Regions from separate parts of the Serratia sp. Sp408 genome, predicted to be linked through region 3. Evidence: predicted binding sites of a transcription regulator. Region 3 holds the regulator's gene; each other region holds the start of a gene.
The links. The regulator CRP, encoded in region 3, controls carbon source genes, mostly activating them, when cyclic AMP is high. The targets are predictions, from matches to a motif close to ATGTGANNNNNNTCACAT.
Positions count from the first base shown of each region.

Region 1: a site for CRP is predicted at 3,365-3,382, ahead of deoC (deoxyribose-phosphate aldolase). Genes of this name have one in related genera too.
Region 2: a site for CRP is predicted at 2,573-2,590, ahead of cdd (cytidine deaminase). Genes of this name have one in related genera too.
Region 4: a site for CRP is predicted at 2,556-2,573, ahead of rhaB (rhamnulokinase). Genes of this name have one in related genera too.

Region 1 is NZ_JBXUFT010000005.1:234,995-240,881, reverse strand. Features, by position in the region: gene AC2AXP_RS16475 (bifunctional metallophosphatase/5'-nucleotidase) at 261-1,781, shown strand; gene AC2AXP_RS16470 (NupC/NupG family nucleoside CNT transporter) at 2,002-3,279, shown strand; gene deoC (deoxyribose-phosphate aldolase) at 3,579-4,358, shown strand; gene deoA (thymidine phosphorylase) at 4,425-5,747, shown strand.
Region 2 is NZ_JBXUFT010000001.1:624,700-630,586, reverse strand. Features, by position in the region: gene AC2AXP_RS03095 (MFS transporter) at 69-1,283, shown strand; gene AC2AXP_RS03090 (CidA/LrgA family protein) at 1,414-1,821, shown strand; gene AC2AXP_RS03085 (CidB/LrgB family autolysis modulator) at 1,818-2,513, shown strand; gene cdd (cytidine deaminase) at 2,750-3,634, shown strand; gene AC2AXP_RS03075 (NAD-dependent malic enzyme) at 3,855-5,552, shown strand; gene sanA (outer membrane permeability protein SanA) at 5,721-5,887, shown strand, end outside.
Region 3 is NZ_JBXUFT010000007.1:166,830-172,716, reverse strand. Features, by position in the region: gene AC2AXP_RS18805 (hydrolase) at 1-467, shown strand, start outside; gene AC2AXP_RS18800 (YheU family protein) at 464-697, shown strand; gene AC2AXP_RS18795 (phosphoribulokinase) at 837-1,706, shown strand; gene AC2AXP_RS18790 (OsmC family protein) at 1,760-2,167, opposite strand; gene crp (cAMP-activated global transcriptional regulator CRP) at 2,542-3,174, shown strand; gene argD (bifunctional acetylornithine/succinyldiaminopimelate transaminase) at 3,296-4,516, opposite strand; gene AC2AXP_RS18775 (aminodeoxychorismate synthase component II) at 4,649-5,224, opposite strand; gene AC2AXP_RS18770 (helicase HerA-like domain-containing protein) at 5,283-5,887, opposite strand, start outside.
Region 4 is NZ_JBXUFT010000001.1:897,679-903,565, forward strand. Features, by position in the region: gene AC2AXP_RS04220 (ABC transporter permease) at 1-102, shown strand, start outside; gene AC2AXP_RS04225 (ABC transporter permease) at 99-971, shown strand; gene AC2AXP_RS04230 (ABC transporter ATP-binding protein) at 958-1,794, shown strand; gene AC2AXP_RS04235 (ABC transporter ATP-binding protein) at 1,791-2,483, shown strand; gene rhaB (rhamnulokinase) at 2,682-4,151, shown strand; gene AC2AXP_RS04245 (L-rhamnose isomerase) at 4,148-5,404, shown strand; gene rhaD (rhamnulose-1-phosphate aldolase) at 5,416-5,887, shown strand, end outside.

The DNA.
Region 1 (5,887 bases), on a different contig from region 3:
ATAAGAACTGGTTGGTAGCAGGTCTTTAATTACACCGCTAATATTCTTTATTTAAATTTCAATCAGCGAATGAATTATTTTCAGGGATATCCGCAACTAGGCGCCGGAATATTTTTCGATATCCCTCACTGTGATTTTATAAATCAGGCTGTAGCTCACAGAAACCGACGGTGATATTGACTAGTGTGGCTAAGAGTTAAAGTTTAATAATTCATGGAGGATATGCAATGAGAAGAATTAAAGCTTTTAGTGTATTAATAATGGGATTGTTTTTAGCAAGCGGTTCGGTATTATCAGCCGACATCACTATTTATCACACTAACGACTTACACGCTAATGTACTTCCTTTTAAAGCCCCCTATGTCAGTAAAGATAAAAAAGGCGGGGGGTTCGCCAATATCGCCAGCATTGTCAAACAGGCCAAAGCCAAAGATGATGGCGTCTTCTTGTTTGATGCCGGAGATTTTTTTACCGGGCCGTATATCAGCACGCTAACGCAGGGGGAAGCCATCATTGATATAATGAATCAAATGTCGTTTGATGCCGTGTCCATCGGTAATCATGAGTTTGATCATGGCGTACCCAATATGATTGAGCAGTTGAGCAAAGCCACTTTTCCGGTGCTATTAGGTAATCTGTTTTATGAGAACAGTGATAAACCGGTGTGGGATAAATCATGGGTTATTTTGGAAAAAGCCGGCATCAAGGTTGGCGTGATTGGCCTGCATGGCAAATTCGCTTTCTACGATACGGTAAATAAGAATATGCGCGCTGGCGTAGAGATGCGCGACGAAGTGGAATACCTCAATAAGTATCTTGGGCAGATTCGCGACAAGGTGGACGTTACCGTATTATTAATCCATGAAGGCGTACCGGCGCGGCAATCCAGTTTTGGTTCGGCAGACGTAACCCGGTTGTTAAGCAAGGATATTGAACTGGCAAAGCAGGTGCAGGGATTGGACGTTCTTATTACCGGGCATGCGCACGTTGGCACGCCGGAACCGATCAAAGTCAATAATACCTTGATTGTTTCCACCGATGCCTATGGTATCGATCTGGGCAAATTGGTGTTGAATATTGACGATAAAACTAAAAAGATCGCTGGCTATCAAGGCAAGTTGATCAATATTTACGATGGTGACGTGGAGCCTGACCCGGCAACGGCGGCGAAGGTCGCGCTATGGACGGATAAGCTAAAGCAGATCACCCAGCAGAAAATCGGCAGCGCCAGCGCAGAGTTGACGCGCTCTTATGGCGAGTCTTCCGCCGCTGGCAATATGGTTGGCGATGCCTTTTTGGCCGCGGAACCACGGGCGCAGCTTGCCTTTGTCAACAGCGGCGGTTTGAGAAGTGAGCTTGCTCAAGGGGAAATCAAGTTGGGTGATATCATCACCATGTTCCCTTTCCCGGACGATTTAAGCTATATGGAAATCAACGGCAAACAGCTACGTTGGCTAATGAATCATGCGGCAAATCTGACCAATGGCATTCTGCAGGTCTCGAAAGGTATCGAGATGGAATACGATAGCCGCAAGCCGCTCAATCAGCGCATCGTCTCGCTAACGGTGCAGGGGCAGCCGCTCAAGGATGACGCCTGGTATCCGATTGTGGTGAATTCTTTCCTGGCGACCGGGGGAGATGGATTCAGCGCCTTTACCGAAGGGCGGAATATCAGGACGCTTCCCGGCAGCGGTGCGACAGCCGCGGTGGTGGACTATATCAAGTCGCAACCGGAGATCGTCCCCGATGAACACAAGCGCATCAAGGACCAGGCGCTGTAGCCAATCAGGGCTGGCGAGTTGACGTTATGCGGAAGGATTAAACCGTGATGAATGTCACGTAATGATGTTTTCTATTGCGTCTGGTTGTATATTTTTGTGATATGAATCGGTGCGGGTATCGTCCCGCTCCGTATAATCACACCCCGAAAACATTCATAAGCAACCCTGTGTTCCTCTTTGGCAGGGATGCATTACTTTATTCGCAACAGGGATACTTTACATGCAACTCATCATGAGCCTGGTCGGCATGGCGGCGCTGATCGCGATTGCGGTACTGCTCTCCAGCAACCGTCGCGCGATTAATCTGCGCACCGTTGCCTGGGCATTTGTTCTTCAGATAGCCATCGGCGCGCTGGTGCTGTATGTGCCGGTGGGGCGCGCGGTGCTCGGCGGCATGTCGGCCGGCGTGGCTAACGTGATCGCCTATGGCAATCAGGGCATTTCCTTTATTTTTGGCGGGCTGGTTTCCGACAAGATGTTCGAGGTGTTCGGCGGCGGCGGCTTTGTCTTCGCCCTGCGGGTATTGCCGGTGATCGTGTTCTTCTCCTCGCTGATTGCGGTGCTGTATTATCTGGGCATCATGCAACTGGTGATCCGCGTGCTCGGCGGCGGCCTGCAAAAACTGCTCGGCACCTCGCGCACCGAATCGCTGTCGGCAACCGCCAATATCTTTGTTGGCCAGACCGAAGCGCCGCTGGTGGTGCGTCCGTATATTGCCACCATGACCCAGTCTGAACTGTTTACCGTCATGTGTGGCGGCCTGGCCTCGGTGGCCGGTTCGGTGCTGGCGGGGTATGCGCAGATGGGCGTACCGCTGGAATACCTGATTGCCGCTTCGTTTATGGCTGCGCCAGGTGGCTTGCTGTTCGCCAAGCTGATGGTGCCGGAAACCGAGAAAACCCACGATAAAGACGATGCGATGAAGCTGATCGCTGAAGACGACCGTCCGGCCAACGTCATTGACGCGGCAGCGTCCGGTGCGGCGTCCGGTATGCAGTTGGCGTTGAACGTCGGTGCCATGCTGCTGGCGTTTATTGCGCTGATCGCCTTGCTGAACGGCATCCTTGGCGGTATCGGCGGCTGGTTCGACTATCCGCAACTGTCGCTGGAGCTGATTCTTGGCTGGATCTTCTCACCGATTGCTTTCCTGATCGGCGTGCCGTGGCATGAGGCGATGACCGCCGGTTCGTTTATCGGCCAGAAGATTATCGTCAACGAATTTGTGGCTTACATGAACTTCGGCGCCTATCTGCGCCCGGACGACGTGGTGGCTGCCGAAGGCTTGCAGGTGCTTTCTGCCCATACCAAAGCGATCATCTCGTTTGCGCTGTGCGGTTTTGCCAACCTGTCCTCGGTGGCGATCCTGTTGGGTGGTCTGGGCAGCATGGCGCCGAATCGTCGCCACGATATAGCGCGCTTTGGTCTGAAAGCGGTGGCGGCCGGTACGCTGTCTAACCTGATGAGCGCCACCATCGCCGGGTTCTTCCTGGCGCTTTAAGCTAAACTCTGTTACGGGCGTCCGGTTGGGCGCCCGTTATCCCGGCACGAATCCTTAGCGAATTTGTGAACGATATCGCGTTCTTTTGTGATGTTCTTCACATATAATTCCGGCCTGTTACAGTGTTATTTCATAGAATGTGAATCCGAACACGATTTTCCCCCAGGGAGCGTGTTCAAATAGCTATTACATCTGCGGTGAGAAGGATCTCAGTTGCCGCGAGGGGAATCATTGCCCCGCGCTATCTTCATGGAACCAAGTCCGCTCGCCAACGGCAAGATACTCAGTTGGAGAGTTTTATGACCGAATTAACCGCCGCAGCGCAACGTGCGCTGAATTTAATGGATTTAACCACGCTGAACGATGATGACACCGACGAGAAAGTGATCGCGCTGTGTCGTCAGGCCAACAGCCCGGCCGGCCATACCGCCGCCATATGCATCTATCCGCGCTTTATCCCGATTGCCCGCAAAACGCTGCGCGAACAAGGCACGCCGGACATTCGCATCGCCACCGTTACCAACTTCCCGCATGGCAATGACGACATCGACATTGCGCTGGCGGAAACCCGCGCGGCCATTGCCTATGGCGCCGATGAGGTTGACGTGGTGTTCCCGTACCGTGCGCTGATGGCCGGCAATGCCCAGGTCGGGTTTGATCTGGTCAAGCAGTGCAAGCAGGCCTGCGAGCAGGCAAAGGTGCTGTTGAAGGTGATTATTGAAACCGGCGAGCTGAAAGACGCCGGGCTGATCCGTCAGGCCAGCGAAATTGCCATCAACGCCGGAGCCGATTTTATTAAAACCTCGACCGGCAAAGTCCCGGTCAACGCCACGCTGGAAAGTGCCGAGCTGATGATGTCGGTGATCCGCGACATGGGCGTCGGCGCACGGGTCGGTTTCAAACCGGCCGGCGGGGTGCGCACCGCGCAAGACGCGCTGCATTATCTGCAACTTGCCGAGCGTATCATGGGCAAAGACTGGGCTGATGCGCGCCATTTCCGCTTCGGCGCCTCCAGCCTGCTGGCGAGCCTGCTGACGACGCTGGGCCATGACGGCCAGGTTTCCGCTGGCAGCTACTGATGACATTTTCCACCGTGGCAGGACTGCGGTGGTTGTGATGACCCTACACTCACGCAGGGGGATGCTGTGTTCCTGGCTCAAGAGATAATACGTAAAAAACGCGATGGACAACCGTTGAGCGAAGAGGAAATTCGTTTCTTCATCAATGGCGTTCGTGACAACGCGGTGTCTGAAGGGCAAATCGCCGCGTTGGCGATGACCATCTATTTCCACGACATGAGCATGGCGGAGCGCGTTGCGCTGACCATGGCGATGCGCGATTCCGGCACGGTGCTGGACTGGAACAGCCTGTCGTTGAACGGGCCGATCGTCGACAAACACTCCACCGGCGGCGTGGGCGACGTCACGTCGCTGATGCTCGGTCCGATGGTGGCGGCCTGCGGCGGCTACGTGCCGATGATTTCCGGTCGCGGCCTCGGTCATACCGGCGGCACTCTGGATAAACTGGAAGCCATTCCCGGTTTCAATATTTTCCCGGATGACAACGCGTTTCGCAAAATCATTAAGGACGTCGGTGTGGCGATTATCGGCCAGACCAGCTCGCTGGCTCCAGCGGATAAACGGTTCTATGCTACCCGCGACATCACCGCCACCGTGGATTCGATTCCACTGATTACCGCCTCAATCCTCGCCAAGAAACTGGCGGAAGGTCTGGACGCGTTGGTGATGGACGTCAAGGTCGGCTCTGGCGCCTTTATGCCGACCTACGCGCTGTCAGAGGATTTGGCGCAGGCGATCGTTGGCGTGGCCAACGGCGCCGGTTGCAAAACCACCGCGCTGCTGACCGACATGAATCAGGTACTGGCTTCCAGCGCTGGCAATGCGGTTGAGGTCCGTGAGGCGGTACGCTTCCTGACCGGTGAATACCGTAATCCGCGCCTGCTGGACGTGACGATGGCACTGTGCGTGGAAATGCTGCTGTCTGGCGGTTTGGCGCGCGACGACGCCGATGCGCGTGCCAAGTTACACGCGGTGCTGGACAACGGCAAAGCGGCAGACATCTTCGGCCGCATGGTCGCGGCGCAGCAGGGGCCGAGCGATTTCGTCGAGCGTTACGACCACTACCTGCCGGTTGCCATGATGAGCAAGCCGGTGTATGCCGACCAGCCGGGTATCGTTACCGCCATGGACACGCGTGCGCTGGGCATGGCGGTAGTGACGTTGGGCGGCGGGCGTCGCCGGGCAAGCGACAGCATCGATTACAGCGTTGGCCTGACCGATATGGCGCGTCTGGGCGACAGCGTCGATACCCAGCGCCCGCTGGCGGTGATCCATGCCAACGACGAAGAGAGCTGGCAGCAGGCGGCTGACGCGGTGCGCAGCGCGATGACGCTGGGTACTACGGCTGCAGAAACCACGCCGGTGGTATACCAGCGCATTACGGCCTGACGTCGGCTTTCTATATTGAATTGATGGCAACCGCTCATCTTAGTGGTTGCTGGATATACCCAACGGATTTCGCACCACGGCTAGAGGGCAAGGGCGGGCAGCAACGGAACTTGTTCGGTAACTGACCGGGGTGACAAATC
Region 2 (5,887 bases), on a different contig from region 3:
CCTGTTTGCCAAAATGCGCTATGTTATCAACACTGTGTTAATAACTGTATGCATAGACAGGCATTGTCATGAAGGGATTCCCGGCGCAAATCAATACCTTGTTGGCCAGTTCGTTACTGCTGACCATTGGCCGCGGCGTTACGCTGCCATTCATTACCATTTATCTCACCGAACATTTCCATCTGTTGCCTAAAAGCGTCGGCATCATCCTTGGTCTCAGCCTGACGATCGGCATTCTCAGCAGCCTGTATGGCGGCTATCTGGTGGACAAGTTCAACAAAACCACCCTGATTGCGCTTTCCATACTGTTGTTCGCGCTGAGCTTTTTCATTATTCCCTGGATTGCGCAACCGGGCAGCATAGTCATCGTGCTGGCGGTGCTGCATACCGCATATGCCGTGCTTGGCATTACCATTAAAGCCTGTTTCGCCGAATGGCTGCCGGTAGCGCAGCGCATCAAGGCGTTTTCGATCAATTACACCCTGGTGAACGTCGGCTGGGCGATCGGCTCATCGCTCGGCGTACTGGTGGCCGGCTTTAGCCCCTTGCTGCCGTTCTACCTTTCCGGCGGCCTGGCACTGCTGACGGTAGTGATGGTGAACCTGCGGCTGCGCCAGCAACAGGCGCAGCCGCAGGTTACCCGCCAATCGGACGCGCCCACGGTGATGCCCAGCTTCCGCCAGACGGCAAAAATCCTGCGTCAGGATCGCCGGCTGATCTACTTTACCCTGGGCAGCACGCTGGGCGCGGTAGTGTTCGGCCAGTTCACCGGTTATCTGTCGCAGTACCTGATCACCGTCTCCAGTGCCGACTTCGCCTACCGGGTGATTGGGCTGGTGATGATCGTCAACGCCTGTATCGTGATTGCGTTACAGTATCTGCTGAGCCGCGGCATGCGGCAGGACAACATTCTGCGCTGGCTGACGCTGGGCACGCTGTTTTTCATTATCGGCCTGCTGGGCTTTCTGTTTGCCGGCCAGTCGCTGTGGCTGTGGGCGACGGCCATGGCGGTTTTCACCCTCGGCGAAATCATTGTCATCCCGGTGGAATACATGTTCATCGATTTCATTGCTCCCGGGCATTTAAAAGGCAGTTACTATGGCGTGCAAAACCTCAGCAATCTGGGAGGGGCCATCAATCCGGTACTGTGCGGCCTGTTGCTGAGCTATGCCGCACCGGCGCTGATGTTCGTCATGCTGATTGCTGCCGCACTGTTCAGCCTGCTGTTTTTCTTTCTCGGACATCGGCTGGCGCAACGACAGCGGCTGGCACAGGAGGCGTAACCTACACTTGTTCCATGCCGTCAATAGCGCCTAATGGCATCGTATGCATAGACAGGATTCATGGCGTGTTTTGTGGCCAAGCTCACAGTTTAATTGTATGATGAATACATCAGTTAAACAGGAAAGAATCATGACCAACCTATTCGCACTGTGTTGGAAATACCTGCGGGCCTTCGCTTTAATTTATCTCTGCCTGTTTGCCGGCAATGCGATTTCCGCCCTTTTACCCATCACCATCCCCGGCAGCATCATCGGCATGTTGCTGCTGTTTGCGCTGCTGTCATCGCAACTGCTGCCAGCCAAATGGGTGCGTCCGGGCTGCAACGTCTTCATCCGTTACATGGTATTGCTGTTTGTGCCGATTGGCGTCGGTGTCATGCAATATTATCGGCAGATTGTCGATCATCTGGCGCCGCTGCTGGTGTCCTGCCTGGTCAGTACCGTGCTGGTACTGGTGGTGGTGGGTTATTCCTCCCACTATTTTCACCGCGACCGTAGCCTGGCCGCTGGCAAGCGCGATGCCAAGGAGGACAAATGATGGATAACATCTGGTGGTCGTTACCGTTAACGCTGGTGGTGTTTTACGCGGCACGGGCGTTGTCGCAGCGACTGAAAATGCCACTGCTCAACCCGCTGCTGGTGTCGATGGCCATCATCATTCCTTTTCTGCTGTTCACCGGTATTCCTTACCAACGCTACTTCCAGGGCAGCAAGATACTGAACGACTTTTTACAACCTGCGGTGGTGGCGCTGGCCTTTCCGCTGTATGAACAGATACACCAGATCCGCGCACGCTGGAAGTCGATCATTACCGTGTGCTTTATTGGCAGTCTGACCGCGATGATCAGCGGCGGCGCCATCGCGCTGTGGATGGGCGCTACGCCAGAAATCGTCGCGTCAATCCTGCCAAAATCGGTCACCACGCCGATCGCCATGGCAACGGCGGAATCGATCGGCGGCATTCCGGCCATCAGCGCCGTCTGCGTGATTTTTGTCGGGATTTTCGGCGCTATTTTCGCCCACCCCCTCTTCAACCTGATGAGGATAAACACCAAATCTGCACGTGGTCTGGCGATGGGCAGCGCATCACACGCCCTGGGGACCGCGCGTAGCGTAGAACTGGACTATCAGGAGGGCGCATTCAGCTCACTGGCTCTGGTTGTCTGCGGGATTATTACCTCGTTATTGGCGCCGTTATTGTTCCCGCTGCTGTTGCATCTGTTTGCCTAAGGCCAAAACTTGCGATACATCTCGCAATAATGATTTCTATTACATGAATTTCACCAATAAGGAGATCTTAATCACACTTTATTGATGGCGGGCTGCCTAGAATGCCCTATCCAATTAATTCGAGATTGCATTGCGGCGGCTGCCTGCAAAAGCCTGATACGTCAGGCGTGGCGCAAACCGCCAACGATGTGAATCGGTAACAGCGGCCTCCCCGTTAATCAATAGAGAGACCTACCATGCATACGCGTTTTCACACCGCTTTCAGCCAATTGCCCGCTTCCTTGCAAAGCGCCCTGCAGCCTTATATGGACACACCTGATTTCCCGGCGATGTTCGACCTCAGCCAGGTTGAGGCAATCAAGCAGCGCTGCGGGCTGGATGATGATGCCCTGGCATTTGCCCTGCTGCCGCTGGCGGCAACCTGTTCCTTAACCCCGATCTCACATTTCAACGTCGGTGCCATCGCCCGCGGCGTCAGCGGCAATCTGTATTTTGGCGCCAATATGGAATTTCACGGCGCGCCGATGCAACAAACCATCCATGCCGAACAATGTGCAGTGACCCACGCCTGGCTGCGTGGCGAACGCTCACTGGCCTCCATCACCGTCAACTACACGCCGTGCGGCCACTGCCGCCAGTTTATGAACGAGTTGAACAGCGGTGGTGAACTGCAAATTCGCCTGCCGGGGCGCGACGCGGCCACGCTGGCAGATTATCTGCCGGATGCATTTGGCCCGCGCGATCTGGCTATCAGCACCCTGTTGATGGACCCGGTGGATCATGGTTTCCAACTGCCGCTGAACGACCCACTGGACCAGGCGGCGCTGAACGCCGCCAACCGCAGCCATGCGCCCTACAGCAACGCCCACAGCGGCGTAGCGCTGGAAACCGCCGAAGGTAAAATCCATGCGGGTCGCTATGCCGAAAACGCCGCCTTCAACCCAAGCCTGCCGCCGTTGCAAGCGGCACTGGTACTGTTAAACCTCTCCGGCGGCGATTGCCGGCAAATCCGCCGCGCGGTGTTGGCGGAGCCGCAGAGCGCCATACTCAGCCAATGGGATGCCACCCGCGCCACGCTGGCGGCATTGGGTTGCGACGCGGTCAGCCGTATCACCTTCTGACGCCTTGGACGCGGGGCCGTTCGGCTCCGCAGCTACCAGTCCCGCCGGCCAAATACAATGCCATTCATCTTCTAAAACACTTTTTTTAGTTAAAAAATGATTTGAACGTCGATAATTTCATCAATTTGCCTCATGATCCGATAACAATTGCTGTACATATTTTCCTTATCTTTTAGGATCACCAGTTATAAAAATTATCTGATACGTTAAGAGTAAACTGATGGAACTTGAATACGAAAGCAAACGCCCGCTGTATATCCCCTATGCCGGTCCAATTCTGTTGGAATTCCCGCTGCTCAACAAAGGCAGTGCATTTACAGAAGACGAGCGTAGCCATTTCAATCTGCACGGCCTGCTGCCGGAGGCGGTAGAAACCATTGAAGAACAGGTTGAACGTGCCTATCGTCAATACCAGGACTTCAAAAACGACAACGACAAGCATATTTATCTGCGCAACATTCAGGACACCAACGAAACGCTGTTCTACCGCCTGCTCGATGCCCACCTGAGCGAAATGATGCCGATCATCTACACGCCGACGGTCGGTGAAGCCTGCGAGCACTTCTCGGACATTTATCGCCGGGCACGCGGTCTGTTCATTTCCTATCCGAATCGCGACCGCATCGACGATATGCTGCAAAACGCCACCAAGCAGAACGTTAAGGTGATTGTGGTTACCGACGGCGAGCGCATTCTCGGCCTGGGCGATCAGGGCATTGGCGGCATGGGGATCCCTATCGGCAAGCTGTCGCTGTACACCGCCTGCGGCGGTATCAGCCCGGCCTATACGCTGCCGGTAGTGCTGGACGTCGGCACCAACAACCCGCAACGCCTGAACGATCCGCTGTACATGGGCTGGCGTCATCCGCGTATCTCCGGTGACGAATATCACGCGTTTGTCGAAGAATTCATTCAGGCGGTCAAGCGTCGCTGGCCAAATGTACTGTTGCAGTTCGAAGACTTTGCGCAAAACAACGCTACGCCGCTGTTAAACCGCTACCGTGACGAAATCTGCTGCTTTAACGACGACATCCAGGGCACCGCTGCAGTCACGCTCGGCAGCCTGATCGCCGCCAGCCGCGCCGCCGGCAGTCAATTGCGCGACCAGACCGTCACCTTCCTCGGCGCCGGCTCCGCCGGTTGCGGTATCGCAGAGCAGATCATCGCGCAAATGAAGTCGGAAGGCCTGAGCGAAGACGAAGCCCGCGCCCGCGTCTTTATGGTTGACCGTTTCGGTCTGCTGACCGACAAGCTGCCGAACCTGCTCGATTTCCAGAGCAAGCTGGTGCAAAAAAGCGAAAACCTGACCGCGTGGGACGTCTCCAACGATGCGATTTCGCTGCTGGACGTGGTACGCAACGCCAAGCCAAGCATTCTGATCGGCGTTTCCGGCCAGCCAGGCCTGTTCACCGAAGAGTTGATCCGCGAAATGCATCGGCATTGCCCACGGCCGATAGTGATGCCGCTGTCCAACCCGACGTCGCGCGTGGAAGCTCGTCCGGAAGACATTATCCACTGGACCGACGGCGCCGCACTGGTGGCTACCGGCAGCCCGTTCGCCCCGGTGAATTACAAGGAACGGCAGTTCCCGATTGCCCAGTGCAACAACTCCTATATCTTCCCTGGCATTGGCCTGGGCGTGCTGGCATCCGGCGCGGCGCGCGTCACCGACGCCATGCTGATGGCCGCCAGCCGGGCATTGGCTGATTGTTCACCGCTGGCCACCGATGGCCATGGCGCATTGCTGCCGGATATCGATGATATTCAAGGCGTCTCCAAGTGCATCGCCATGGAAGTGGGCAAGGCGGCACAATTGCAGGGCGTGGCGGTAGTCACCTCCGAAGAGGCGCTGTCCAAAGCCATCGAACACAACTTCTGGCGCCCGCAGTACCGCAGTTACAAACGCACCTCGTTTTAATCTGTCGATAAAAGCAACAGACCCGGCATGCCGGGTCTTTTTTTATGGTAAAAAGCGCTGAAAAATGCGGCGCCCCCGCGCTAGGCACGGTGGACAGCTTGCGTCCGCCAGTCAGGTACAGTAGCCTTGATCCACCCTTTTTCAGATTTGTGCGCGTAAGGCCTCAACATGTGGAAACGCCTGATTATCAGCCTTTTCGTCATCACCGCGGTGTTGATGCTATCGGCTATCGCGCTCGATCGCTGGATCAGTTGGAAAACCGCGCCCTATATTTATGACGAGCTGCAACAGTTGCCAAACCGTCAGGTTGGCGTGGTACTCGGCACCGCCAAATA
Region 3 (5,887 bases):
AACCCTGCTCGTGGCGTATGGATCAGGGATTCTCCCGCGTATATCAGCATTACCTGCTGGGTCAGTTGAAGCAGAACGCCACGCGAAAACTGCTGCATTATCCCGGCACCCTGCCGCTGAAATTGCCGCAGTTGCAGGGCTTGCGCCGCATTCGCGATTTCGACGATCTGATTACCTCGCGCATTCACGGCTTCAGCGACGCCACGGATTATTACCGCCGTTGCAGCGCCTTGCCGCTGCTGCCGAAGATCCAGACACCGTTGCTGATCATCCATGCCAAGGACGATCCGTTCATGACCGACGAGGTGATCCCTGACCTCGCCAGCCTGCCGCACAATATCGAATATCAACTGACGGAATGCGGTGGCCACGTCGGCTTCGTCGGCGGCTCACTAAAAAAACCCTACATGTGGCTGGAATACCGCATTCCCTCCTGGCTTACCCCTTATCTGGAACAGAACACGTGATAATCCCCTGGAAAGAACTGGACAGCGAAACGCTGAATAATCTGATCGAATCCTTTGTACTGCGCGAAGGCACTGACTACGGCGAGCATGAACGTTCGCTGACGCAGAAAGTGGAGGACGTTCGCCGGCAATTGCAAAGCGGCGAAGTGCTGCTGGTGTGGTCGGAACTGCATGAAACCGTCAATATCATGCCACGTGGCCAGTTCCGTGCCGGTCAGGAAGAAATGTAATCCGCCCTATGACTGACGGGAAAAATCAGGTATCAATGTGCCATACCCTACAGCACTCGAGTTGCATCGAGGCGGCCTACAGCAAAGCAGCTGAGGTACGACGGATAAAACACGCATTTTAGACGGAGTAACATATCGTATGTCTGCCAAACATCCCGTTATCGCGGTAACCGGCTCCAGCGGAGCCGGCACCACCACTACCAGCGTGGCGTTCCGCAAAATATTCCAGCAGTTGAATATTCGCGCCGCACAGTTGGAAGGCGACAGCTTCCACCGCTACACCCGGCCGGAAATGGACGCGGCGATCCGCAAGGCGCGCGACCTCGGCCGTCATATCAGCTATTTTGGCCCCGAAGCCAACGACTTCGGCCTGCTGGAGCAGAGCTTCCGTGAATATGGCAACGGCGGCAGCGGCCGTTCACGTAAATATCTGCACACCTATGACGAAGCCGTGCCGTACAACCAGGTTCCTGGCACCTTTACACCGTGGGAAGCCCTGCCGGAACCCACCGACGTGCTGTTCTACGAAGGGCTGCACGGCGGCGTCGTCACCGATCAGCATGACGTGGCACAGCAGGTCGATCTGCTGGTCGGCGTGGTGCCAATCGTCAACCTGGAGTGGATCCAGAAGCTGATCCGCGATACTGGCGAACGCGGCCATTCTCGCGAAGCGGTGATGGATTCGGTAGTGCGTTCGATGGAAGACTATATCAACTACATCACACCGCAGTTTTCACGCACCCACATCAACTTCCAGCGCGTGCCAACGGTGGATACCTCCAACCCGTTTGCCGCCAAGGCCATCCCGTCGCTGGACGAAAGCTTTGTGGTGATCCACTTCCGCGGGCTGGATCAGATTGATTTCCCTTATCTGCTGGCGATGCTGCAAGGCTCGTTTATTTCGCACATCAATACGCTGGTGGTGCCCGGCGGCAAAATGGGACTGGCGATGGAGTTGATCATGGCACCGCTGGTGCAGCGGCTGCTGGAAGGCAAAAAGATTGAGTAGCCAGGCGACACCGGACGGGCGCGGGGAGGATTAGGCCACCGCGCCACATGCCATTAGGCCACTTCCCGGACTTCAAAGCTGTGGGTAACGCTGGCGGCCTTGCCGAGCATCAGCGCTACCGAACAGTATTTGTCGGCAGACAGATCCACCGCACGCTCCACCGCCTTGTCGCCAAGCCCTTTACCGCTGACGATAAAATGCAGGTTGATATGGGTAAATACCCGTGGTGCCTCTTCGCGACGTTCAGAGGTCAGTTTTACCTCACAATCACGCACGTCGTGACGGCCTTTTTGCAAAATCGACACCACGTCAATCGCGCTGCATCCCCCCACGGACATCAGCACCATTTCCATCGGACTTGGCGCCTTGTCACCGGCATTGCCGTCCATCAATACCTGATGGCCAGACGCCGATTCGCCAAGAAACGTTAACCCTTCAACCCATTTGACTCTTGCCTGCATGCTCATGACTCCGATTGATTCTTTGTCATCAGACTACGCGTTAGCAGCAAAACTGGCAACGGAACCTGATACTGGTCATGTGTGAGCGAGACAACACAAGACACCCGCGTCACTCTGTGCTACAAACAGAGCCGCAATAACGCTTTCTGGACAGCGCTTTCAGGGAAATGCCCACGGAAAGGCACCTTAATGTGTATGTTAACAGAATGTAGCTTGCAGCTCTCACTGCAAGTTAATATGCTAGGGCAATAGCGTATTTTTACGTCACGCCTCAAAAACGGTTAATGGTCGCCGCTCATGGACAGCCATAACACGTTTGACAGGGAACTCTGACCCCTGTGATACAGGCAGATTACAACAGAGGATAACAGCGAATGGTTCTCGGCAAACCGCAAACAGACCCTACTCTCGAATGGTTCCTGTCTCATTGCCATATCCACAAATATCCATCGAAAAGTACGCTGATTCACCAAGGTGAAAAGGCCGAAACGCTTTACTACATCGTGAAAGGCTCCGTTGCGGTGCTGATCAAGGATGAAGAAGGCAAAGAGATGATCCTGTCCTATCTCAATCAGGGCGATTTCATCGGCGAACTTGGATTATTTGAAGAAGGCCAGGAACGCAGCGCCTGGGTTAGGGCTAAAACCGCCTGTGAAGTGGCTGAAATTTCCTATAAGAAATTCCGTCAGCTGATCCAGGTGAACCCTGACATTCTGATGCGCCTGTCGGCGCAGATGGCAAGCCGCCTACAGATCACCTCAGAGAAAGTGGGTAACCTCGCCTTCCTAGACGTTACCGGCCGCATTGCGCAAACCCTGCTCAATCTGGCCAAACAGCCGGATGCCATGACTCACCCGGACGGCATGCAAATTAAAATCACCCGTCAGGAAATTGGTCAAATCGTCGGTTGTTCACGCGAAACGGTTGGCCGTATTCTGAAAATGCTCGAAGATCAAAACCTGATTTCCGCACACGGCAAAACCATCGTCGTCTACGGTACCCGTTAATCCATTAAAACGGCACGCTTCAAAAAATGCCGGTCAGTTAACGCTGACCGGCATTTTTATGCGCCGTTTACCGTGGGCACAGTCGGACATCCGATACCGTCTGCCGACCGCCAGTGGGTAGCTACCCGGCGTTGATCACGTCCTGAACCGCCAGCTCAAACAACGCCATACCGTCGGCAATATCTTGCGGCTCAACGACCAGCGACGGCGCAAATCGGATCACGTTCGGCCCGGCATTTAAAATCATCAGGCCACGCGCGGCGGCCGCGGTGAGGAAATCACGTGCCTTGCCGTGGTAAGGCGCCGTCAGTTCGGCGCCGATCAACAGCCCCATACCGCGAATCTCGCTGAAAATACGGTATTTTTCGCCAATGTCCCGCAACGCCGCAACATACAGCGTATGACGCTGTTCGACGCCGCTCAACACTTCGGCGGTATTGATCACGTCCAACGCCGCCTCCGCCACCGCGCAGGCCAGCGGATTGCCGCCATAGGTGGTGCCGTGGGTACCGACTTGCATCACCGAAGCAATCTCCTCGGTGGTCAGCATGGCGCTGACCGGGAAACCGCCGCCCAACGCTTTGGCGGTGGTCAGAATATCCGGCGTCACACCGTAGTGCATATAGGCGAACAGCTTGCCGCTGCGCCCCATACCGCTTTGCACTTCATCAAATACCAACAGCGCCTGGTGGCGATCGCACAGTTCACGCACACCTTGCAGGAACTGCGCATCCACCGGAGTAATACCGCCTTCGCCCTGAATCGGCTCCATCACCACCGCGCAGGTGTGATCGTCCATCACCGCCTTGACCGCCGCCAGATCGTTGAACGGTACATGCACGATGTCGGCCGGCTTCGGCCCGAAGCCGTCGGAATACTTCGCCTGGCCGCCAACCGAGACGGTAAACAGCGTACGGCCATGGAACGCGTTATAAAACGCGATGATTTTGGTTTTGTACGGGCTGTGGCGGGTAATGGCATAGTGGCGCGCCAGCTTGAATGCCGCTTCGTTGGCTTCGGCGCCGGAATTGGCGAAGAACACCCGATCGGCGAAAGTCGCGGCGATAAGCTTGCTGGCCAGGCGCAGCGACGGCTCGTTGGTAAAGACATTGCTGGTGTGCCACAGGGTTTCACCCTGCTGCTTCAGCGCCGCCACCAATGCCGGGTGGCAATGCCCCAGCGCAGTCACCGCAATACCGCCAGAGAAATCAATATACTCCTTGCCGTTGCTGTCCCACACTCGGCTGCCCTTGCCCTTGACGGGGACAAACTGGGCAGGTGCATAAACAGGCAGAATAACCTGGTCGAACGTATTGCGGCTGACTGGGTATTTTTCGGTCATTATTGGGTCCACCCTGAACGTGATCGGATTTTCAATGTTGCCATTAAGTGAAAATATAATCACAAAATATGCATAAAAAACCAATCAAGGGCAAACCTAAATCGCCAAAAAAGGAAAAAAACTCATAACCGGTTAACTTTTAAGGAAATTATCCAGCAGTTGGTGCCCCTGCTCGCTGAGAATGCTTTCCGGGTGAAACTGCACCCCTTCCAGCGCCAGCTGACGATGGCGGATCCCCATGATTTCGTCAGGTTCGCCGTCGCGCTCACTCCAGGCGGTTACCTCAAAGCAGTCTGGCAACGTGGCGGCTTCCAGCACCAGCGAGTGGTAACGGGTTACGGTCAACGGATTGTTCAGCCCAGCAAAAACGCCGCCGTTATGGTGCCGAATGGCAGAGGTCTTGCCATGCATCACCTGACGGGCGCGTACCACCGTGGCGCCAAACGCCTGCCCCAACGCCTGATGGCCGAGGCATACGCCCAAAATGGGCAGCCTGCCGGCAAAGTGGCGAATGGCAGCAAGAGAAATGCCCGCCTCATTCGGCGTGCACGGGCCGGGTGAAATCACCAGTCGCTGTGGCGCAAGCCGTTCAATATCGGCCAGTTGCAATTCATCGTTGCGCTTGACCAACACTTCGGCGCCCAACTGGCAGAAGTATTGGTACAGGTTGTAGGTGAAAGAGTCGTAGTTATCAATCAGCAGCAGCATGACATGTCCAGGCAGAAAAAAGCTGCGCTAGTTTACTGCCGCTGACGAAATTTTCCGCTTACTTTTTACGGCCGCCCATAATCGATCCCAAAACGCCGCGCAAAATCTGCTTGCCGAGGTCGCGAGCCATGCTCTTGGCCGCCGTTTGAACAATACCATCGCGCTTGCCGCCGCGTGGACCGGTAGAGCCGAACAGCAGATCGTTCAACCCGCCCATCAGGCCACCACCGGCTGCATCCGCCGCCGGTTTCTGTGCCGGTTGCCCCGGCGGTGGCGTGCCTACGGTGGCGAAACCTTCCGAAGACAGTTTTTCATAGGCGGACTCGCGATCGACCATATCTTCATAGCGACCATACAGCGGCGATTTATTGATCGCGCTGTTGAGCCCGTCGGCACCCAGCATGCCCATCTTCGATTCCGGCGCGATGACCATTGCCCGCTCCACCACGTTGGGCCGCCCTTTTTCATCCAGGAACGACACCAGCGCTTCACCGACGCCCAGTTCGGTAATCGCCGTTTCCGCATCAAAGTCGGGGTTGGCGCGCATGGTCTGCGCCGCCGCCTTCACCGCTTTCTGATCGCGTGGCGTAAAGGCACGCAGCGCGTGTTGCACACGGTTGCCCAACTGGCCCAGCACGCTGTCGGGAATATCCAGCGGGTTTT
Region 4 (5,887 bases), on a different contig from region 3:
CCGGCGATCCTCGGCGCCACGCTATTGATCGGCAGCTGTTTTGTGCTGCTGAACGCGTTGGCGGATGCCTTAACCTACCTTGTGGACCCACGAACCCGATGAGCCACTCATTTTCCGATCCTGTATCGCCCGGCGCGGCGCTGGAGGGCGCTGTGTCACGCCGTAGCCTGACGACCCTGACGGTTGGCGCGCTGTTGGTGGCGGTACCGATCCTGGCGGCGCTGTTCGCTCCCTGGCTGGCGCCGTTCGATCCCAATATTCAGCACATGGAACTGCGTCTGTTGCCGCCGTCGTCGCAACACTGGCTAGGGACCGACGGCTTTGGCCGCGATTTGCTGTCGCGGGTCATTTACGGCGCCCGCCCGACCCTGCTGCTGGTGTCGCTGATCCTGTTGTTGACCATTCCGCTCGGCCTGCTGGTGGGGATCTGCGCCGGTTATCTCGGCGGGTGGGCGGAGCGCATTCTGATGCGCATCACCGATGTGTTCCTGTCGTTGCCGAGTCTGGTGATTGCGCTGGCATTGGTCGCCATGCTCGGACCGGGGCTGATGAACGGCGCGCTGGCGCTGGCATTGACCAGTTGGCCGCCGTTCGCACGGCAGGCGCGGGCGGAAACGCTGGCGTTGCGGCGTAGCGACTATCTGGCGGCGGCGCGCATGCAGGGCATTGGCGGGTTGCGGCTGATGGTCGGCCATATTTTACCGCTATGCCTGCCGAGCGCGGTGGTGCGCGCCGCGTTGAGTCTGGGCGGCATTATCCTTTCCGCCGCCGGCCTGGGGTTCCTGGGTATGGGCGTCGCGCCGCCGACCGCCGAGTGGGGATCGATGGTCGCCGAAGGGAGCAAAGTCATTTTCGATCAATGGTGGGTGGCCGCCGCGCCGGGCGGGGCGATCCTGTTTGCCAGCCTGGCGTTTAATCTGCTGGGCGATGGCCTGCGCGATAAAATGGATCCTCGAGATGGACACAAATAGCTTATTGACCGTAGACCGTTTGTCGATCGGTCTGCGAGCGCAGCCGCTGGAACTGGTTCACGATATCTCTTTTCGCGTCGGCCAGGAACGGTTGGCGCTGGTGGGCGAATCCGGTTCGGGCAAATCGCTGACCGCCCGTGCCTTGATGGGGTTGTTGCCGTCGTCATTGCAGCTGCGGGCGCAGCACCTGTCTCTGGACGATGACGATCTGACGCGTATCAGCGAGCGGCAATGGAGCCGGCTGCGCGGTAGCAAGATGGCGATGGTATTGCAGGATCCCAAGCATGCGCTGAATCCGACTCAGCCGATCGGCCGTCAGGTGGAAGAACCACTGCTGCTGCATAGCTCACTGCGACGCGCCGAACGACGCGAGAAAGTGTTGGATATGCTGGCGGCGGTCGGCTTGCCGGCGGTGAAGACGCTCAGCCAACGTTATCCGCATCAGCTTTCCGGCGGCATGGGGCAGCGGGTGATGCTGGCTATCGCGCTGATTAACGACCCACGGCTGTTGATCGCCGACGAGCCGACCTCGGCACTCGATCACCAGATGCGCGGCCAGGTATTGCAACTGATTGAACGTCTGGTGGAACAGCGCAATATGGGACTGATTCTGATCAGCCATGACCTGCAGCAGGTGGCACACTACTGTGAACGGGTGCTGGTGATGTATCAGGGGCGGATAGTCGATCGGCTGTCGGCCGACCAGTTGGCGCATGCCAGCCATCCTTATACCCAAACGCTGTGGTCGTGCCGCCCGAGCAAGGCGACGCGTGGGCAACCCTTGCCGGTGTTGGATCGACGTCTGCTGGAGGCGCTGAAATGAGCCTGATTGCATTGAATGGCCTGAGCGTCAGCCATCGTCAGGGCTATGAGCTGCGCACCGTAGTACACGACGTCGACCTGCGCATCGACGCGGGTGAATGTTTCGGTCTGGTCGGTCCGTCCGGCTGCGGCAAGTCATCGCTGCTCTGGGTATTGGCCGGCTTGAACGGCCAATGGCAGGGGGAGTTCAGCCTGTTTGGGCGACGCATCGAGCCGGGACAGGCCTTTACCGGCAACCTGCGTCGCGAAGTGCAGATGGTGTTTCAAGATCCCTACGCTTCGCTGCACCCTAAACACCGTTTGCTGCGTACGCTGGCGGAGCCGCTGCAACTGCTGGGGGAGAGGGGCATCGAACAGAAAGTTGCCGACGGTTTTCGCCAGGTGGGGCTGGATCCCCGCCTGCTGTCGCGCTACCCGCACCAGCTTTCCGGCGGCCAGCGCCAGCGCGTGGCGATCGTTCGCGCGCTGTTGCTCAAACCGAGGCTGCTGTTGCTGGATGAACCGACGTCGGCGCTGGACATGTCGGTACAGGCGGAAATTCTCAATCTGTTGAACGACCTCAAGCGCGCTGGCGATCTGACGCTGGTCCTGGTCAGCCACGATGCCGACGTTATCGACCATATGTGCGACCGCGCGGTGATGATGGACCAAGGGCGGCTCGTCGATTGGTCATTGACCGCCGGCCGCTGACCGTCCCCCTTACGCCGCTCCCTGCCACCCTCAGGGAGCGTTATTGCCCTGCGCGTTAACCCATCCAGTAAAGCGTGATCCGTTTCACATTCATCTTTGGCATTTTGCCAGTCAATAGCACGCGCTGGCAGTGATGAGAAGGCTGCCGCAGCGCCAACTTTCTACACTGCCTGCATCTTGTAACGACGGGCTTGTGTTATGACCACTCATCATATTGCCGCCATCGATCTTGGCGCCTCCAGCGGGCGAGTCATGCTGGCAAGCTATCATTCGGCATCGCAGCGTCTGACGCTGCGGGAGGTCAGCCGTTTCAGCAATGGCCTGCAACAGCGTAACGGTCAGCAGTGTTGGGATCTGGAGGCTCTGGAGCAGCATATTTGCCAGGCGCTGTGCGATCTGGATGGGGAGAATATCCGGCTTGACGGTATTGGCGTTGACACCTGGGGCGTTGATTTCGTACTGCTGGATGCGCACGGCGAACGCGTCGGTCAGGCAGTTTCGTACCGAGATGCCCGCACCCAGGGGGTGATGGCGCAGGCGCAGCGTGAGTTCGGCGCTGATGAAATCTACCGGCGCACCGGCATACAGTATCTGCCGTTCAATACGTTGTACCAGTTGCGGGCGCTGAGCCAGCAACACCCCGAGCTGGTGGAGCGCGTCGCGCACCTGCTGCTGATCCCCGACTATCTACACTATCGTCTCACCGGTCAGCTTAATTGGGAATATACCAACGCCAGCACCACGCAACTGCTGAATATCGCCAGTGACGGCTGGGACGCCGAGCTGCTGGCCTGGGCCGGGGTGCCCGTCGAGTGGTTTGGCAAGCCGACGCCGCCGGGCAACCGCGTCGGTGACTGGCGTAGCCCAAGCGGTCGCCAGGTGCCGGTGATTGCCGTCGCCACCCATGACACCGCCAGCGCAGTATTGGCCACCCCGTTGCAGGATGCCGATGCCGCTTATTTGAGCTCTGGCACCTGGTCGTTGATGGGCATTGAAAGCCCATTGGCGATGGTGAATGACGCGGCGCTGGCGGCGAATATTACCAATGAAGGCGGCGCGACCGGCTACCGGGTGCTGAAAAACATCATGGGGCTGTGGTTGCTGCAACGTATTACCCGTGAACTGCCGCTGGACGATTTGCCGACGCTTATCGCGCAGGCGGCGCAGCAACCAGCGTGCCGTTGGCTGGTCAACCCCAACGATCCCCGCTTTATCAACCCGGTCAGCATGCGGCAAACCATTCAGGACAGTTGCCGTGAACGGGGCATGCCGGTGCCGGAAACGCCGGCACAGCTGGTGCGCTGCATTTTCGACAGCCTGGCGATGCTTTATCGACAGGTGGCGCAACAGTTGGCCGATCTGCATGGGCGACCGTTAAGCCGACTGCATATCGTCGGCGGCGGCAGCCAGAACGCGTTGCTGAACCAGCTTTGCGCCGATGCCACCGGTTTGGCGGTCAGCGCAGGTCCGATTGAAGCCTCCACGCTCGGCAACGTTGGCGCACAACTGATGGCACTGGGGGCCGTGGATGATATTGAGCATTTCCGCCAGGTGGTGGCCGCCAATTTTCCGTTGCAACATTTTACTCCTCACGACAACCCGGATTTTGCCGCCCACTGGCCGCAATTTCAGTCGCTGAGCCAATCCTCTAAGGAATTTTGCGTATGACGAGCCCGATTGAACAGGCCTGGGAACTGGCCAAACGACGCTTTGCCGACATTGGCGTGGATGTTGACGCCGCCCTGGACACGCTGGACCGGCTGCCGGTATCGATACACTGCTGGCAGGGCGATGACGTCGCCGGTTTTGAAAACCCGCAGGGGCTGTTAACCGGCGGTATCCAGGCCACCGGCAATTATCCTGGCAAAGCGCGCAACGCCGCAGAGCTGCGTGCCGATCTGGAGCAGGCGCTGGCGCTGATCCCCGGCCCGAATCGGCTGAATCTGCATGCCATTTATCTGGAGTCGGACACCCCGGTCCCACGCAATGAAATTGAGCCGCGCCATTTTACGCACTGGGTTGACTGGGCCAAACGGCACAATCTGGGGCTGGATTTCAATCCGTCCTGTTTCTCGCATCCGCTGAGCGCCAGCGGCTTTACGCTGTCCAGCGCCGATCCGCAGGTTCGCCGTTTCTGGATTGAACACTGCCAGGCCAGCCGCAGGGTTTCCGCCTATTTTGGCCAGCAGTTAGGCAGCGCATCGGTGATGAATATCTGGGTCCCGGACGGCATGAAAGACACGCCGGTCGATCGTCTGGCCCCGCGTCAGCGTCTGGTCAGCGCCCTGGATGAGGTGCTGGCGGAAAAGCTCGATCCGGCGCACCACATTGACGCCGTGGAAAGCAAGCTGTTTGGCATTGGCGCAGAAAGTTACACCGTCGGTTCCAATGAATTCTATCTCGGTTATGCCGCCAGTCGCCAAACCGCGCTATGCCTGGATGCGGGGCATTTCCATCCCACAGAGGTGATTTCCGACAAGATTTCCAGCGCCATGCTGTACGTGCCGCGACTGCTGCTGCACGTCAGCCGCCCGGTGCGCTGGGACAGCGATCATGTGGTGCTGCTGGATGATGAAACGCAGGCCATCGCCAGTGAGATCGTGCGTCATCAGTTGGCTGACCGGGTGCATATCGGGCTGGATTTCTTTGATGCCTCGATCAACCGTATCGCCGCCTGGGTGATTGGCACCCGCAATATGAAAAAAGCGCTGCTGCGGGCTCTGCTGGAGCCGACCGAAATGCTGCGCCAACGGGAACAGCAGGGGGATTACACCGCGCGTCTGGCATTGCTGGAAGAGCAAAAATCCCTGCCGTGGCAAGCGGTGTGGGAAACCTATTGCCAGCGACACGATGTACCGGCCGATGCCCGCTGGCTTGACACGGTGCGTGATTATGAACAACAGATTCTCAGCCAACGTTAAGGACTAGCGCAATGCAACGCATACTTTCTTCCTGGTTCGTCCAGGGTATGATTAAGGCCACCGGCGACATGTGGCTAAAAGGTTGGGATGAACGCAACGGCGGCAATATCAGCCTGCGCCTGACCGATGACGATGTGGCGCCGTACTGTGCCGATTTTGTCGCTGAACCGCGCTGTGAAGAGCTCAGCCAACCGGCGGCTGAACTGGCCGACTGCTGGTTCCTGGTGACCGGCTCCGGCAAGTTCTTCCGCAACGTGCCGTTGGCGCCGGAGGAAAGCCTGGTGCTGCTGCAGGTCAACCATAACGGCACGGCCTATCATATTCACTGGGGACTTTCGCAGGGCGGCTTGCCGACCTCTGAACTGGCGTCGCACTTTCAGTCGCACATTGTGCGTATGCAGCTCAGCAACGGTCAGGATCGGGTGATTATGCATTGTCATGCCACCAACCTGATCGCGCTCAGCTTTGTCGAAAAACTGGAAA